One region of the Mesorhizobium sp. WSM4898 genome, then DNA from elsewhere that is predicted to be linked to it. Evidence: predicted binding sites of a transcription regulator. Region 1 holds the regulator's gene; each other region holds the start of a gene.
The links. Region 1 encodes PhoB, which activates phosphate uptake and scavenging genes when phosphate is short. Its sites were predicted from a motif close to TGTCATNNANCTGTCAT; they were not measured.

Region 1 (4,147 bases):
CGGCGTGCTCGCCGGAACCTATATGGCCGAGTACGGGCGCTTCTCGCGCCTCACGACGGTGGTGCGCTTCATCAACGACATCCTGTTGTCGGCGCCATCGATCATCGTCGGCCTGTTCGTCTACGAGCTGATGGTGCGGCCGATGGGTCATTTCTCGGCGATCGCCGGCGCGGTGGCGCTGTCGATCCTGGTGATCCCCGTCGTCGTGCGCACCACCGAGGACATGCTGAACCTTGTGCCCAACGCGCTGCGCGAGGCCGGCACCGCCATCGGCGCGCCGCGCTGGGTGGTGATCCGCTCGGTCGCCTATCGCGCCGCACTGTCCGGCATCGTCACCGGTATATTGCTGGCGATCGCCCGGATTTCGGGCGAGACGGCGCCGCTGCTCTTCACCGCGCTCAACAACCAGTTCTGGTCGAGCAATCTCAACGCGCCGATGGCCAGCCTGCCGGTGACCATCTTCCAGTTTGCGCTGAGCCCTTATGAGGAATGGCAGCAACTGGCCTGGACGGGCGCACTGATAATCACCCTGACGGTTCTCGGGCTGAGCATCTTCGCCCGCAGCCTTACCGGACGCAGAGAGGACAGATGAAACCGATGTTGTCCACCGACCTGAACGTAGCCGAGACGACCGCCGAGAAGGCCAAGATCGAAGTCAAGAACCTCAACTTCTACTATGGCCAGTCGAAGGCGCTGAAGGACATCAACCTGTCGCTGCCCGAGCGCAGCGTTACCGCCTTCATCGGACCTTCGGGCTGCGGAAAGTCGACGCTGCTGCGCGTGCTCAACCGCATCTACGAGCTCTACCCGAAGCAGAGCGCCGAAGGCCAGGTGCTGCTCGACGGCAAGAACATCCTCGACCGCTCGCAGGACCTCAACCTGCTCAGGACCAAGATCGGCATGGTGTTCCAGAAGCCGACGCCGTTCCCGATGTCGATCTACGAGAACATCGCCTTCGGCGTCAGGCTGTATGAGAAGATCAGCAAGGCCGAGATGGACAATCGCGTCGAACAGGCGCTGAAGCGCGCCGCGCTGTGGAACGAGGTCAAGGACAAGCTCAACGCCAGTGGCCAGAGCCTTTCGGGCGGCCAGCAGCAGCGGCTCTGCATCGCCCGCACCGTGGCGGTGAAGCCGGAGGTCATCCTGCTCGACGAGCCGGCATCGGCGCTCGATCCGCTCTCGACCGCCAAGATCGAGGAGCTGATCGACGAGCTGCAGGCCGACTACACGATCGTGATCGTCACCCACAACATGCAGCAGGCGGCGCGCGTCTCGCGGCAGACGGCGTTCATGTATCTCGGCGAGCTGATCGAATTCGACCGGACCGAAAAGATTTTCACCTCGCCCCGCGAGAAGCGCACGCAGGACTACATCACCGGCCGCTTCGGCTGAGTTCATACGAGGACATAACCATGGCCCATACGGTCGCTTCCTTCGACGAGGATCTGAGGCAGATCAGCCAGCTCATCCGCGACATGGGCGATCTTGCCGGCTCGATGGTCGGCGCGTCGACCAAGGCTCTGCTGAATTCCGACAACGCGCTGGCGCAGCGCGTGGTCTCCGACGATGCCATCATGGACGCGCGCCAACGCGAGCTCGACGATCGCGCCATCACGCTGATTGCCAAACGCCAGCCGATGGCCGACGACCTGCGCAGCGTCGTTGGCGCCATCCGGATGGCCGGCGATCTCGAGCGCATCGGCGACCTTGCCAAGAACATCGCTAAGCGCGTCGGCTCGGTCGGCATCAGCGCCGCGCCGCGCGACCTTTCGCACTCCATCGATTCGATGGCGCAGCTGGTGCTGATCCAAGTGCAGGGCGTGATCGAGGAATACACGGCCGGCGACGCCACGGCGCTCGCCAAGCTCCGCAACGACGACGAGCGCATCGACGTCAAATACACCTCCGTCTTCCGCGAGCTCCTGACCTACATGATGGAGGATCCGCGCAACATCACGGCTTGCACGCATCTGTTGTTCTGCGCCAAGAATCTGGAGCGCATAGGCGACCACGTCACCAACATCGCCGAGAACGCCTACTATGTGCTGACCGGCGCGCAATTGCCCGCGAATCGTCCTAAGCAGGACGAGACGGCGATGTCGGCGCCGGCGGCCTGACAGCGAAGGTGCCTGCTAAATGATCGCGCCACGCATCATGGTGGTGGAGGACGAGGAGCCGCTGGGGGTGCTGCTCCGCTACAACCTCGAATCCGAGGGCTATCAGGTCGAGGTGGTGACGCGCGGCGACGAGGCCGAGATCCGCCTGCAGGAGAATGTGCCCGACCTTCTGGTGCTCGACTGGATGGTGCCGGCGGTGTCCGGCATCGAGCTTTGCCGGCGCCTCAGGATGCGGCCCGAGACCGAACGCCTGCCGATCATCATGCTGACCGCGCGCGGCGAGGAAAGCGACAGGGTGCGCGGCCTCTCGACCGGCGCCGACGACTATCTGGTCAAGCCGTTCTCGACGCCGGAATTCATGGCCAGGGTCAAGGCGCTGCTGCGCCGCGCCAAGCCGGAGGTGCTGTCCAGCGTGCTCAAGGTCGGCGACATCGTGCTCGATCGCGAATCGCATCGCGTCTACCGCAAGAAGAGCGAGATCCGGCTCGGCCCGACCGAGTTCAGGCTGCTGGAATTCATGATGCGGCATCCCGGCCGGGTGTTCTCGCGCAGCCAGCTGCTCGACAATGTCTGGGGCGAGACGATCTATATCGACGAGCGCACCGTGGACGTGCATGTCGGCCGCCTGCGCAAGGCGGTCAACAACGGCCGCATGCCGGACGTCATACGTACCATCCGTGGGGCGGGCTACGCGATCAGGGAAGATTAGCCGCCGGCCTGGAGTTCATCCGTGCCTTCCAGGCGAGACAGTGCAGCCCAAAGCGCGTCGAACTCCGCTTTGGCAATCTCGCGGGTTTGCAAACCATCGTGCTCGGCCTCTTCCACCGTAGGCAGCTCCCCCTCGGGCAAGTGGTCGCCGTCGAGGCCTCCGGGATATGCGAGGAGCATGCGGCCATCGGCGTATATGTGTATTGCCCGACGACCAAGATTCTCGGCATCGCATTCGAAATAGTACAGGGTTGGCAAATCCGCGCCCCCAGGCGTGACACTCATGAGCCAGCGAGCGGGAGGGCCGAAGTCAGGCAGATAATAGGTTACGCCAAGCCGGTTCTTGTAGCTCTTCATCATAGGCACTCGTCGGCCTCAGGCGACATTCTTCCCCGCGCCGCTTCTCGCCTGCACGCCCGGCGCGAAAATCTCCTGGTCGACGAAGGTCAGCGCGCGCACGGCGCAGCCTTCGCGGATCAGCGGCAATTCGTTCGGCTCGGTATCGAAGGAGATCGAATTTGAATGCTGGCCGCCGGCGGTCTGGGCGATCGCCTCGCGCAGCGCCGGCTCGATCAGGTCGAAGGCGGCGGCGCTGACGCCGACCATGGCGACCGGCGCCGGGTCGATCAGCGCGAACAGGCTGCCGAGGCCGAAGCCCAGCGCCTCCCCGGCCCGGCGATAGGCCTCGCGCTCCGGGCCATCTGTCTCGCGCGCCTTGGCGGCGAGCGCCCGCATGTCGGCGTCGCCGACATCGATCGGCTCGGCGTCCTCGCTCATCTTCATGGCGCTGCGCCAGATGGCGTAGTTGCCGGCATAGGCCTCGACGCAGCCGCGGCGTCCGCAACGGCAAAGCGCGCCGCTCGGACGATGGATCATGTGGCCGAACTCGCCGCCTGAAGAATGCGTGCCGGTGAACAGCTCGCCCTTCAGCACCAGGCCCATGCCGATGCCGTGCGAGAGCAGGATGGCGATGAAATTGTCGCGATAGCGGTGGGGATCGCGCCACTGCAGCGCCACAGCCATCATGTTGCAGTCGTTCTCCATGGTGGCTGGAATGCCGAATTCCTTTTCAAGAATGTCGGCGAAGGCAATGTCGGTCAGCGGCGTGATCGGCGACCACAGCATGGCGCGGGCATGGGAATCGGTGATGCCCTGGATGCCCATGGCGATGCGGGCGACGCTGCCGACGTCGAGGTCCGGATCGTCCAACCGGCGCCGCACGATCGCCAAGCATTCGCCGATCAGCTCGTTGCGCGGCATGGTGAGGGTATCGAGGCGGCGCTGCTCCTCGGCGATGACCTGGCCCGCATAATCGATAACGG
Region 2 (4,147 bases), on a different contig from region 1:
GGCCTTCAACCCGTCATGCCCGTCCCACAACAGGCTGCCGCGCTCGGCGACGATGCGCCAGCTGCCTTCCCAACTCGTGCGGAAACCGTCCGCGCACCAGGAGCCGGCATAGGTGAAGACCTTGCCGCCGCCGAAATCGAACACCGCGCTGGCCGACGAGCCCTGACGGTACCAGGAATTGGCAGGCTCCCACTCCTGGCAATAGACGCCGGCCGGTTCGCCGGCGACCATGTAGCGGGCGGCGTCGAACGTGTGGATCGCCATGTCGAGCAAAAGCACGTGGCGCATCTCCTCGCGAAAGCCGCCGAAGTGCGGCGCGACGAAGAAGTCGGCATGGATGCTGGTCGGCTTGCCGATGGCGCCGGAATCGAGGAACCGCCGGATCCGCCTGACATTGGCGACATAGCGCCGGTTCTGAACCACGGCATGGACCCGCCCCGCGCGGCGCGCCGCTTCGATGATGGCGCGCGCATTTTCTGGGCTGTCGGCAAGCGGCTTTTCGGTGAGCAGATGGCAGTTATGGGCAAAGGCCGAAAGCGCGACCTGGCGCCGCGCAGCAGGAACCACGACATCGAACACGGCATCGGGCCGGGTCTGATCGAGAACGGCATCGAGGCTGGTGCCGATGACGGCATTGGGGAGCTCGTACTCGCGCGCCCTCGCCTGCGCCCGCTCGGCATCGAGATCGACAAGGCCGGCAATGGCAAGCCCGTCGATCTGCCTCGCGGCATCGAGCCACTGCCTGCTCATGCCTCCGCACCCGACCAGGACGACCTTCATCATCCAGCGCTCCTCCTCCGCTCGGCCCCTCCAGGCCGAGTGTCACGGCATTTCCGGCTTCACCGTAAACGTTTTTCCGTAAACGTTTACGAGAACACACCCGATGGCGTAGAATGTCAATCACCTGCTCGCGAAAATCGACATCCACTGCTTGGCCTGAAGGACGGCCGGTGCTAGCGAAGTCAGGGGGAGAACCTGCCTTGGCGTCCAGCATCCACGATCTCGCGCGTCACCTGAACATTTCGATCGGCACCGTGTCGCGCGCGCTGAACGGCCGCGCCGACGTCAATGCGGAGACGCGCCAGCGCGTGCTCGAGGCGGCCAGGAAGCTGAACTATTCGCCCAACCAGTCGGGCCGCAGCCTGCGCCAGGGCGCCACCCGCTCGATCGCCTTCATGCTGCAACCGCATCCCGGCGACCAGCAATATGGCGAGCCGTTCTTCATTCCGTTCCTGACCGGCCTGCAGGCGCGGCTCGCCGAGCATGAGTTGGATCTGATGGTCGTCATGGGCGAGCCCGGCCAGTATCAGCAGGAGCGGCTGCGCCGCGTGGTTGAGACGCGCCGGGCCGACGCGGTCGTGTTGGCCAATACACGGCGGGAAGACGATCGGATCGACTATCTGAGCAAGGCCGGCTTTCCCTTCGCCACGCTTGGCCGAAGTCAATCCGGCGGCGACACCTATCCTTCGCTCGATATCGATTTCGAGAGGGCGGGTGATGAAGCCGTCGACCGGCTGGTTGCGCGCGGCCACCGCCGCATAGCTGCCATCCGCCCTTCGCTTGATCTCAACTTCGGCTACCTGTTCCTCGACGGCTACCGCAAGGCTCTGAAGCGGCATGGCATCGAGGTCGACCCCGGCCTGATCGCCGACGGCTTCATCAACGAGACCGGCGGCTACCAGGTGACGCCGCGTGTGATGCTCTCCAAGGACCGGCCGACAGCCATCATCTTCAACAATGACGCGATGGCGCTCGGCGGCTGCAAGGCACTGGCCGAGATGGGCATCAGGCCCGGCCACGACATCGCGGTGATCGTCATCGTCGACACGCCGCTCTGCCGCTACTTCTCGCCGACGCTGACCGCCTTCCGTCCGGCGCTGGAGCCGATGGGCCGGCGGCTGGCCGAGATGCTGCTGGCGTCACTCCCGGCCCATGCCGGTCCGGAGGGGCCACGCACGATCCGCGAAGTCTGGCCGCTGGAGCTCGTCGCGCGCGAGAGCGATTGAGCACCTCTCCTTCTCCCCTTGCGGGAGAAGGTGTCGCCGAAGGCGACGGATGAGGGGTGCTCCAGAGAAAGCCAACGTCTCGCTCCGCTGGAACACCCCTCATCCGTCTCGGCGCTGCGCGCCGATCCACCTTCTCCCACATGGGGAGAAGGCAAGTACCCCCACTCCTGTCACGCAAGTATCATGTTCGCGTCCTAGACCCGATGTGACGCCATTCCGGCTCTGCTCGTCACATGGGGACATCATGAAGCACCTCAACCGAACCGTCGCGCTTGGCGCGGCAATCGCCCTGTTCACCGTGCTGAGCCCTGCGCTCGCCGAGGGTGTTGGCTATGTCAACAAGGGGCTGGTCGGCGTTGGCCGCATCCCCGCCAGCCAGAAGGACAAGTTCGGCGAGACCTTTGGTTCGGGCTCCGGCATGGCGATCGACGCCAAGAGTTGGGCGCGTGACGGCGCCGGCTACAAAGGCTCGCTCTGGCTGCTGCCGGACCGCGGCTACAACGTCGCCGGCACCAGCGACTACCGGCCCCGCTTGAACACCATTGCAATCGAGCTGACCCCGACCGCTCCGGGCGCTGCGCCCGCCGCAGGCCAGGAACATTCGGGCGTCAAGGCAATGCTCGTCGACACCATGCTCCTGACCGACGACAAGGGCGCCGACGCCACCGGCCTCGATCCGCTCAACGGCGTGCGCCCCGCTGCCGGCGACATGCCGATCCTGCCGCAGGCCGACAACGGCAAGCTTTCGCTCGACGACGAGGCGGTCGTGCGCCTGCCCGACGGCACCATGTTCATTTCCGACGAATATGGCCCCAACATCTATCGCTTTTCGGCCGACGGCCGCCTGATGTCGGCGACGCAGCCGCCGACGGCCCTGGTGCCGATGCGCCATGGCAAGCCGAACTTCGCTTCCGACAATCCTGGTCCGGGTGCCGCCGAGCCGGATCCCAAGGATCCCGAGACCGGCCGCCAGAACAATCAAGGCCTCGAAGGCATGTCGATGACGCCAGACGGCAAGTTCCTGATCGCCGTGCTGCAGTCGGCGCCGCGCCAGGATGGCGGCGATTCCGGCTCGACCCGCCGGAACACCCGCGCGCTGGTCTATGACGCCTCCGACCTCGCCCACCTCAAGCTGGCGCACGAATATGTCGTACCGCTGCCGGTGTTCAAGGACGCCAAGGGCAAGATCAAAGTGGCCGCGCAGAGCGATATCGTGGCGCTGTCCGACAAGAGCTTTTTGATGCTGGCACGCGACAGCGGCAACGGCCAGGGGCTGAAGGACGCCGAGTCGGTCTACCGCAAGATCGAGATCGTCGACCTGTCCGCGGCCACCGATATCGCCAACGGCCCATTCGACGCCGCCGACAAGCCGGTTGCGCCGAAAGGCGTGCTCGATCCGTCGGTGACGCCGGCCAAGCTCACCTCGTTCATCGACATCAACGACAAGGGCGAACTCGGCCGTTTCGGCCTGCACAACGGCGCGCCGAACGACAGGAACAACCTCTCGGAGAAGTGGGAGGCGATGTCGCTGGTGAGCGTGCTGGACCCGAAGCTGCCTGACGACTATTTCCTGTTCGTCGCCAACGACAACGACTTTCTCACCCAGGACGGCTTCCAGGTTGGTGCCCCGTACAAGGCCGAGGATGGCGCCGATGTCGACACCACCTTCCTGGTCTATCAGGTTACCCTGCCCGGCCTGTCGGGGAACAGTCTCGCCGCAAACTAGTTGCGATTACCTGGTTTACGCCGGACAGGCGGTTCGAGCGTCTCGTGGAAAGATAGCGGGTTCTTACTGCCGCATCGCTTTCAGTTTTTCTGCCGCCGAGGCGGCAAGGTCGGCATAGCGCTCTTCCAGCCGCTCTGCGGCCTTGATGACGGGAAAGTCATGGCCGAACTTCTCCAGCGCCAGGCGCAGCTTTTCCGCGAAGTCCGCCTGTTGCTCCAGTGCCGAAAACAGGGTCTTGACCTGCGCCTCGCTGATATCGGGGTTGGCGAGCATCTTCGGCACATCCCGGCCCATCTGTTCGCCGGTGGCGGTCTGCTCCTTCAGGATTCCGATCCAATCGGTCAATGCCGAACTCCTTTTCTGGCAGCATGCGCGGGGCAAGCTGCTGCGGTCAACCCATTGCCGCTACCGCCGT
Region 3 (4,147 bases), on a different contig from region 1:
GGCGCACCAGCCGGCAAGCACGTCGGACGGCCAATGCACGCCGAGATAGACGCGGCTGGTTCCGACCAGCACCGTGGTGAGCACGGCGAGGCCGAGCACGAAGATCTTCGTCCTGCGGTTCGGTAGGAAACGCGCGGCGAGCGAGCCCAGCGTGAGATAGGTCACCGCCGACAGCATCGCATGGCCGCTCGGAAAGGAGAGCGAGGTCTCGTTGACGAGATGCGAGACGAGATCGGGGCGGGGCCGGTCGACCTCGAACTTGAGCAGGCTGGACGCCGCCTGACCGCCCGCCACCGAAACGAACACGAACAGTGCGGTCGCCGGTCGGCGCATCAGCAGAAAATAGACGATCACCGCAGTCGTGATCAGCACCAGCACGCTGGTGCTGCCGAGCGCGGTGATATCGCGCACCGCGCCTTGCAGCCAAAGCGGACCGATCGGGCTGTCCGGCTGCCCGGCATGGCGGAAGGCGAGCAGGATTTCCGTGTCCAACGCATGCGGAGTCGTGGCGCGCGCCACGCCCATGAGTTCCACCAGGCCCCATAGCCCGCAGGCGATGGCCAGCCCGGCCGCAAGCACCGGGAATTCTATTCTGTTGAGCAGCGCCTTGGCGGTCGATTTCATGCCGGGCCTGCTCCAATTACAGCCGCTGCATATAGGGTCCGAGCGTGATCAGCGCGACGGCCGCGATCGCCAGCACGACGCCTGTCGCTTGGAAAGTGTTGAGGCGCTCTCCAAAGAAGACCAGCGCCACGACATTGACTGAGACCAGCTGGATCACTGCCGACAGGCTGAACGACACCGACATGCCGAATTCGCGGATCAGCCTGAGCATGATCAGATTGCCGGCGGAATAGAGCGCCAGCGTCAGCACGATCTTGCCGAGACTCGGCGCCAATCCCCATTGTTTGGCCGCCATCGCGGCCAGCAGGAAAATCACAGTCGAAACGCCAAGCTGCGCCAGTCCCCAGAGACTCACGTTCATCCCTCCCGAAGCGGCCTTCGCCGCGCCGCTCGCCGCTTTTGTTTCCGAAGCGCGCGAAGCCGTCAAGCTGATGGCGTCGGGCAAGCTACGCTGCGACGGGATCGAAGGCGGAATCTCGCAAGGCAAGCCCCGCAGCCATGGTTGGCGTCCTTGCGCCGAGCGCGCTCGGGAGTCTGCTCGCCGTGTGGCGTGGGCCTCGTGTGGCGCCAATGCGTGGGCGAACAGTCATCAGCCGGCAAATTGGCATTGCTCAATGGGGCTGATGTCACGAAAATGTGATCGGCCGCCTATAGGGATCGACCGGTTACCCGTTCCAGCCACCTCAAGAGCCAGAGGAGCCCATGACCCAACCTGAGATCCGCTTCCGTACCAGCCAGCTCGAGGAGAATGACGGCCCGCCCGTCAATCCTACCGACAACCGCACGATGGGCGAGATCATCGCCGCGCGCTTCTCGCGCCGCGACTTCCTCAAGGGCTCGCTGGCTGTCTCGGCCATCGCCGCCACCGTGAGCCCGCTGGCGCTCGTCGCGGCAGACGAGGCGCGCGCCGCCGAGGCCTCGGCCTTCAAATTCGACGAGCTCGAGGCCGGCATCGACGACAAGCACCACGTCGCGCCGGGCTACGATGCCGACGTGCTCTTGCGCTGGGGCGACCCGCTCTTTACCGATTCGCCGGAATTCGACCCGGCAAAACAATCGGCCGAAGCCCAGGCAAGACAGTTCGGCTACAACAACGACTATATCGGTTATATCCCGATCGACGGCTCGGCCGAGCATGGCCTGCTGGTCGTCAACCACGAATACACCAACCCGCATCTGATGTTCCCCGGCATCGTCAAGATCGTCGACAAGGACGGCAAGAAGGCCGCCGAGGTGGCGCCGCTCAGCAAGGAGCACGTCGATGTCGAGATGGCGGCGCACGGCGGCAGCATCGTCGAGATCCGCAAGGAGGGCGGCAAATGGCAGGTGGTGCGTGACGGCAAGCTCAACCGCCGCATCATGTCCACCACCGAAATGGCGCTGTCCGGTCCGGTAGCCGGCCATGATCGCGTCAAGACCAATGCCGACCCGTCTGGCACCAAGGTCTTCGGCACCCTCAACAACTGTGCCGGCGGCGTCACGCCCTGGGGCACCTATGTGATGGCCGAGGAGAACATCCACGGCTATTTCTCGGGCGAGCTGCCGGAAGGCCACAAGGAGGCCGCCAACTACAAGCGTCTCGGCATTCCGGAGGGCGCCTATGAATGGGGCGCGCATTACGATCGCTTCAACCTCGCCAAGGAACCGAACGAGCCCAACCGCTTCGGCTGGGTCGTCGAGGTCGACGTCAATGACCCCAATTCGGTGCCGAGGAAGCGAACCGCCATGGGTCGCTTCAAGCATGAAGGCGCCGAATCGATCGTGACCAAGGATGGCCGCGTCGTCTTCTATCTCGGCGACGACGAGCGCTTCGACTATGTCTACAAATTCGTCACCAAAGGCACGTTCAATCCGAACGACCGCGCCGCCAACATGAACCTGCTCGACGAGGGCACACTGCATGTCGCCAAATTCGCCGAGGACGGCTCGGTCGAATGGATGCCGATCGTGTTCGGCGAAGGTCCGCTGACGGCGGAAAACGGTTTCGCCAGCCAGGCCGACGTTCTGATCGAGACGCGTCGCGCCGCCGACCTGCTCGGCGCCACCAAGATGGACCGGCCGGAAGACATCCAGCCCAATGCCGGCAACGGCAAGGTCTATGTCATGCTGACCAACAATTCCAAGCGCAAGGCCGACCAGGTCGACGCCGCCAATCCGCGCGCGGCGAACGCCTTCGGCCACATCATCGAGATCGTCGAAGACGGCGGCGACTTCGCCGCCACCAAGGGCAAGTGGGAAGTGCTGCTGAAGTGCGGTGATCCTTCGGTGGCCGATGTCGGCGCCACCTTCTCGACTGCCACCACCGCCAATGGCTGGTTCGGCATGCCGGACAATTGTGCCGTCGACTCGGCCGGCCGCCTGTGGGTCGCGACCGACGGCCAGGGCCCGAAGGCCACCGGCCGTACCGACGGCCTGTGGGCGGTCGACACCGAGGGCGCGGCGCGGGCGACCTCAAAGCTGTTCTTCCGCGTGCCGATCGGCGCCGAGATGTGCGGCCCGCTATTCGCGCCGGATGACCAGACCGCCTTCGTCGCCGTCCAGCATCCGGGCGACGGCGGCGAGGACTGGGAAGCTTTTGGCCGCCCCTCCTATTACGAGGATCCATCGACCCGCTGGCCGGACTTCAAGCCGGACATGCCGGTGCGTCCGGCGGTCGTTGCCATCACCAAGCAGGGCGGCGGCAAGATCGCGGTCTGATTGGCGACTCGCTTAAGCAGGGGAAGGGTTGCGGTGATCCGCGACCCTTCCTCATCTTGCGATTACTCCACGCCTCGGACCACGGCCATGTTCAGGGTGGTTCTCAACCGGAAGCCGATGGCCTCGTAGAGGCCGATGGCTGGAGCATTGCTGTCATAGGCGTGCAGGTATGGAACCTCGCCCCGCGCCATGATCCGGTTCGCCACGAACAGCGACAGCAGCCTGGCAAGGCCGCCGCCGCGGAAATCCGGATGCGTGCACACGCCGCTGAGCTCGGAGTAGCCGGGCTGCTTCATGCGCTCGCCGGCCATCGCCGCGAGCCTGCCGTCGATCTTCACGCCCCAGAACTCGCCGAGGCTCAAGGCTTCGAGCGTGAACGGGCCGGGCTTGGTGAGCGATGCCAAAGCGAGCATCTCGGCCGCATCGTCCGGCGTCAGTCGCTGCACGCGCTCGTCGGAGACCGCCTCAAGCGGCTGCTCGGCAACCATCTGCACCAGGGACGCGGTCGAAACCGCGGCAAGTTCCGAAGGCAGAGCGATCGGGTCCGTCTGAACCAGGATGGCGCTTTCAAGCGGCGGGAGCAGCTTGCCCAGAGATTGCAGGCTTTCCGCATCGTCCGCGGCTGTGGCGGCGAAGGGAACGATCGAAGGCCGGTACCGCCTGGCGAGGGTATCGCCTTCCGCAAAGGCCTGGTGGCGCGTCGCCAACGCGCTCCAGATCGGACGGTCGAGAACATGTTTCATTGTGCGACGGCCTTGGGCGCCACTGCCTTGGCCTTTTCCGCCCGGCGGTCGAGCGGGGTCGCGGCCAGTCGATCCTCGATGGC
Region 4 (4,147 bases), on a different contig from region 1:
CATTGCCAATTGGGAAAAAGCGGTCAGGCCGAACACCAAGCTGTTCTTCCTGGAAAGTCCGACCAACCCGACGTTGGAAGTGGTCGATATCGCCGCTGTCGCCGCTTTGGCAAATTCGATCGGCGCACGCGTGATCGTCGACAACGTCTTTGCCACGCCGCTGCAGCAGAAGCCGCTGCAGCTCGGCGCCCATATCGTGATCTACTCGGCGACCAAGCACATCGACGGACAAGGCCGCTGCCTCGGCGGCGTCATCCTGTCGGACAAGAAGTGGATCGACGAGAACCTGCACGACTATTTCCGGCACACCGGCCCGAGCCTGTCGCCATTCAACGCATGGACGCTGCTGAAGGGCCTCGAGACGCTGCCGCTGCGCGTGCGCCAGCAGACCGAAAGCGCCGGTAAGATCGCGGACTTCCTGGCCGGCCGGCCGGAGATCGCCCGCGTCATCTATCCGGGCCGGGCCGACCATCCCCAGGCGGATATCGTCAGGAAGCAGATGTCGGGCGGCTCGACGCTGATCTGCCTCGACGTCAAGGGCGGCAAGCAGGCGGCCTTCGCCTTGCAGAACGCGCTCGACATCGTGCTGATCTCGAACAACCTCGGCGACGCAAAGAGCCTGATCACGCATCCGGCGACGACGACGCACAAAAACCTCACTGACGAGGCCCGCGCCGAGCTTGGCATCGGACCAGGCACGCTCAGGCTCTCCGTCGGGCTGGAGGATACCGACGACCTGCTCGCCGACATCGAACAGGCGCTGAAGGCGGCGAAGGAATGAACCGCCACGGCTGCAAAGAGCGCGCTTGAGCCGCAGCCGGCTCAAGCAATCTCTTCGAGTTCAGTCATCCCGCTGTTGCGGATGGTCATTGCGTTGCCACGCCATTCGACGGCTCCGCCAAGCCAGCCGCGCGCCCAGATGGCGGGAAGCATCGCGTCGCGCACGATCATCGCGGTGACGCTGCGCGGCGACAGATACCAGCCCTTGGACCAGGCGAGCATGCATTCGGGCACATAGGCGATCGCCAGCACGCAGAGCGCGGTCGCGGGCAGGCTGACACCGGCGCTTGCCGCCGCGATCAGCGCCAGAAGCAGCGGCGCGACCACACCGGTCAGGATTTCGGGCGCGAAGAACAATGGGAAGGTGACGCGGCGCAGCCGCGCCCAGCGCGCCTGGCGCGACCAGATTTCGGCGAGCGTGCGCTGGCCGAGCGGCTGCTCGAAGGGCGCGGCCACGAGATTGACCCGAAGGCCAAGGCTGTTGACCAGCTTGGTCGCCGCCGCGTCCTCGGCGATTTCGGCGGCCAAAGCCTGGATGCCGCCATTTGCATCCAGCATCGGCTTGTTCCACAGCATGCTCTTGCCCTGGGCGAAGCCAAGGCCGAGCGCTTCGCCGGCATATTGCCAGCGCGCCTGCAGCGTGTTGAGGAAGACGCATTCGACTTCGGCCCAGAAACCGTCCGGCCGCGAGCCGATCGGCGTCGAGCAGACGAGGCCGGTGTCCGGTCCCCAGGCCGCCATCAGATGCTGGACATAGTCCTTGGGCATCAGCACGTTGGAATCGGCGAGGATCACCCAGTCGTGCCGCGCCGCCTGCCAGCCCTTGATGCAGTTGTTGAGCTTGGGATTGGCGCTGATCCTGTCATCGCCGACGAGGAGCCGCGCCGGAACATTCGGAAATCGCGCGATGGCGGCGTTGATCAGCTTGACCACGGGATCTTCGGCGTGCGCGACGCAGAAGATCATTTCGTAGCGCGGCCAATCGAGCGAGAAGGCGCGGTCGAGCGTCTCCTGCGTGAACGGCTCCACGCCGCGCGACGGCACGACGATCGAGACAGGCGGCTGTTTGCTGGAAGGCGGAGGAATGACCCGCCTGGGCTTCAGCCGCGACGATGCGAGCAGGATGCTGGCAAGGTTGGAAAAAAGAAGGGCCGAGGAAGCAAAGGCGGCTGCGAGGGTCAGTTCCATCGAGATCTGGTCACTCCGGAAAGGCCGCCCGCGGCCGTTTCATCACTCGACAAAGCGCCCGAGTCGCCCGCACGGTTTGTGCACACCAACATTGTCATGTGTCACTTAAATGACATTGTTTGTCGGCACTTGCGGTGGAAAAGCCGGCAGGCTGGCGACGCTGCGGAGGTAGAACCGCGAAGCGCGCTAAAATGTTCCCTGCGGCACCGGAGTGGCTCATGTATCGCGCCGTGACGCGCAACATCGAAGTGCAGGTCAGGCCGTTCTATCTGGAGGACCGTTCCGATCCGTCCGAGAACCGTTATGTATGGGGCTACCAGGTGACGATCGACAACCGGTCGGACGAGTTCGTGCAGCTTCTGTCGCGCTACTGGCACATCACCGACGGGCGTGGCCGAGTCGAAGAAGTGCGCGGCGAGGGCGTGGTCGGCGACCAGCCGGAGCTCAACCCCGGCGACAGCTATCAGTACACGTCGGGATGCCCGCTCTCGACGCCATCCGGCATCATGGTCGGCCACTACACGATGCGCAACGGCCGCGGCGAAACGTTCGACGTCGCCATTCCGGCTTTCTCGCTCGATATGCCGGGGACGAAGAGGACGGTGAATTAAAGAACTCGAGTTCCCCGCCTCCGCAAAGCGGGGGCGAGGAACCGGAGCTTTCTCACTCCGCCGCAAACTCCGCCGGATCGAAGTCGTACTGCGTCGAGCAGAACTCGCAGGCGACATGGATGCCGCCGTCCTCGGTCGAGTCCTTGATCTCCTCGGCCGAAAAGCCTTCGAGAATGCCTCGGATTTTGTCGCGCGAGCAGGAGCACTGGTCGGCAACCGGCACACCGCGGAAGACGCGCACGCCGTGCTCGTGGAACAGCCGGTAGAGCAGCCGCTCGGCGCCCACCGTCGGATCGATGAGCTCGGTCGGCTCGATGGTGCCGAGCAGCGCCAAGAGTTCCCGCCAGGAATTGTCGGCCGGTTCGTGCGCCACGTCTCGCGGATCGCCATCCCCGCCCGAAATGTCGGGCACGCGCATGCGTTCGGGCGCCTGCGGCAGGAACTGCGCCAGGATACCGCCGGCGCGCCATTGCTCGCGGGCCCCGCCCGGGCCCGGGGTCACCAGCTTCGCAACCGACATCCTCAGATCGGTCGGGATCTGCTCCGACTGGCGGAAATAGGTGCGCGCGGCTTCTTCCAGCGATGTGCCGTCGAGTTGGACGATGCCCTGATAGCGCTGCGTGTGCGCGCCCTGATCGATGGTCAGGGCCAGGACGCCGGTGCCGAGCAGCTTCTCCTGCGAGATCTCGCCCGAGGCAATCAGTGCCTGCAGCCGGTCGGCGTCGAAGCGCGCATAGGCGCGCAACGAATGCGGCGTGGTGAAGTCCGCCACCAGCATGTCGACCGGTCCGTCGGTGCGCGTCTGCAGGATGAACTTGCCCTCGAATTTCAGCGACGTGCCGAGCAGCACGGTGAGCACGCAGGCCTCCGCCAGCAGGCGCGCGACCGGCTCGGGATAATCGTGACGGCTGAGAATGGCGTCGAGCATCGGCCCGAGCTGCACGGTGCGGCCGCGCACATCCAGGGGCGCTACTTCGTAAGGCACGACATGGTCGTCGCCGGCGAAGCCGAATTCGCCGAGTTTGGGTTGATGCTCAGCCAAGGAAAGCGTTTCCAGCATGACAAAACTCCGGGGCGCGTCCATCCCGCTTTCCAGGCGGCATGGGTCGAAGCGCGTTCGATTTCAGTGATGGCCCGCAAATAGGCATCACACATCCCCGGATCAAGTTGGCGCGGATCAAGTCAACCCCGGTCAAGCGCCCAGGCACCAGGCCAGCACCGCCTTCTGGGCGTGCAGCCGGTTCTCGGCCTCGTCGAAGACCACCGAATGCGGTCCGTCGATCACCTCGTCGGTGACCTCCTCGCCGCGATGCGCAGGCAGGCAGTGCATGAAAAGCGCGTCGGACTTCGCCCTGGCCATCAGCGCGGCGTTGACCTGGTAGGGCAGGAAGACGTTATGGCCGCGGGCGCGATGCTCCTGGCCCATCGATACCCAGCTGTCGGTGACGACGCAATCGGCCTGGTCGACGGCCTCTTCGGCCGAGCCGGCAAACCGCACCTTGCCGCCATTGGCCTTCGCCCAGTCGACATATTTCTCGAACGGCTCGCTGCCCTCCGGCACGGCGACA

Region 2: a site for PhoB is predicted at 2,175-2,191, ahead of P9228_RS09430 (esterase-like activity of phytase family protein). Genes of this name have one in related genera too.
Region 3: a site for PhoB is predicted at 1,249-1,265, ahead of P9228_RS01825 (PhoX family phosphatase). Genes of this name have one in related genera too.
Region 4: a site for PhoB is predicted at 2,067-2,083, ahead of P9228_RS05215 (ceramide glucosyltransferase). Genes of this name have one in related genera too.

The regions. Positions count from the first base shown of each region.
Region 1 is NZ_JARTVQ010000013.1:34,314-38,460, reverse strand. Features, by position in the region: gene pstA (phosphate ABC transporter permease PstA) at 1-592, shown strand, start outside; gene pstB (phosphate ABC transporter ATP-binding protein PstB) at 589-1,392, shown strand; gene phoU (phosphate signaling complex protein PhoU) at 1,413-2,117, shown strand; gene phoB (phosphate regulon transcriptional regulator PhoB) at 2,137-2,826, shown strand; gene P9228_RS28995 (hypothetical protein) at 2,823-3,182, opposite strand; gene P9228_RS28990 (ROK family transcriptional regulator) at 3,201-4,147, opposite strand, start outside.
Region 2 is NZ_JARTVQ010000002.1:405,545-409,691, forward strand. Features, by position in the region: gene P9228_RS09420 (Gfo/Idh/MocA family oxidoreductase) at 1-783, opposite strand, end outside; gene P9228_RS09425 (LacI family DNA-binding transcriptional regulator) at 981-2,006, shown strand; gene P9228_RS09430 (esterase-like activity of phytase family protein) at 2,251-3,732, shown strand; gene P9228_RS09435 (hypothetical protein) at 3,796-4,077, opposite strand.
Region 3 is NZ_JARTVQ010000001.1:355,598-359,744, forward strand. Features, by position in the region: gene P9228_RS01815 (phosphatase PAP2 family protein) at 1-624, opposite strand, end outside; gene P9228_RS01820 (hypothetical protein) at 641-979, opposite strand; gene P9228_RS01825 (PhoX family phosphatase) at 1,327-3,321, shown strand; gene P9228_RS01830 (GNAT family N-acetyltransferase) at 3,384-4,064, opposite strand; gene P9228_RS01835 (MarR family transcriptional regulator) at 4,061-4,147, opposite strand, start outside.
Region 4 is NZ_JARTVQ010000001.1:1,077,511-1,081,657, reverse strand. Features, by position in the region: gene P9228_RS05220 (O-succinylhomoserine sulfhydrylase) at 1-781, shown strand, start outside; gene P9228_RS05215 (ceramide glucosyltransferase) at 823-1,968, opposite strand; gene apaG (Co2+/Mg2+ efflux protein ApaG) at 2,187-2,579, shown strand; gene P9228_RS05205 (Hsp33 family molecular chaperone) at 2,632-3,663, opposite strand; gene argF (ornithine carbamoyltransferase) at 3,772-4,147, opposite strand, start outside.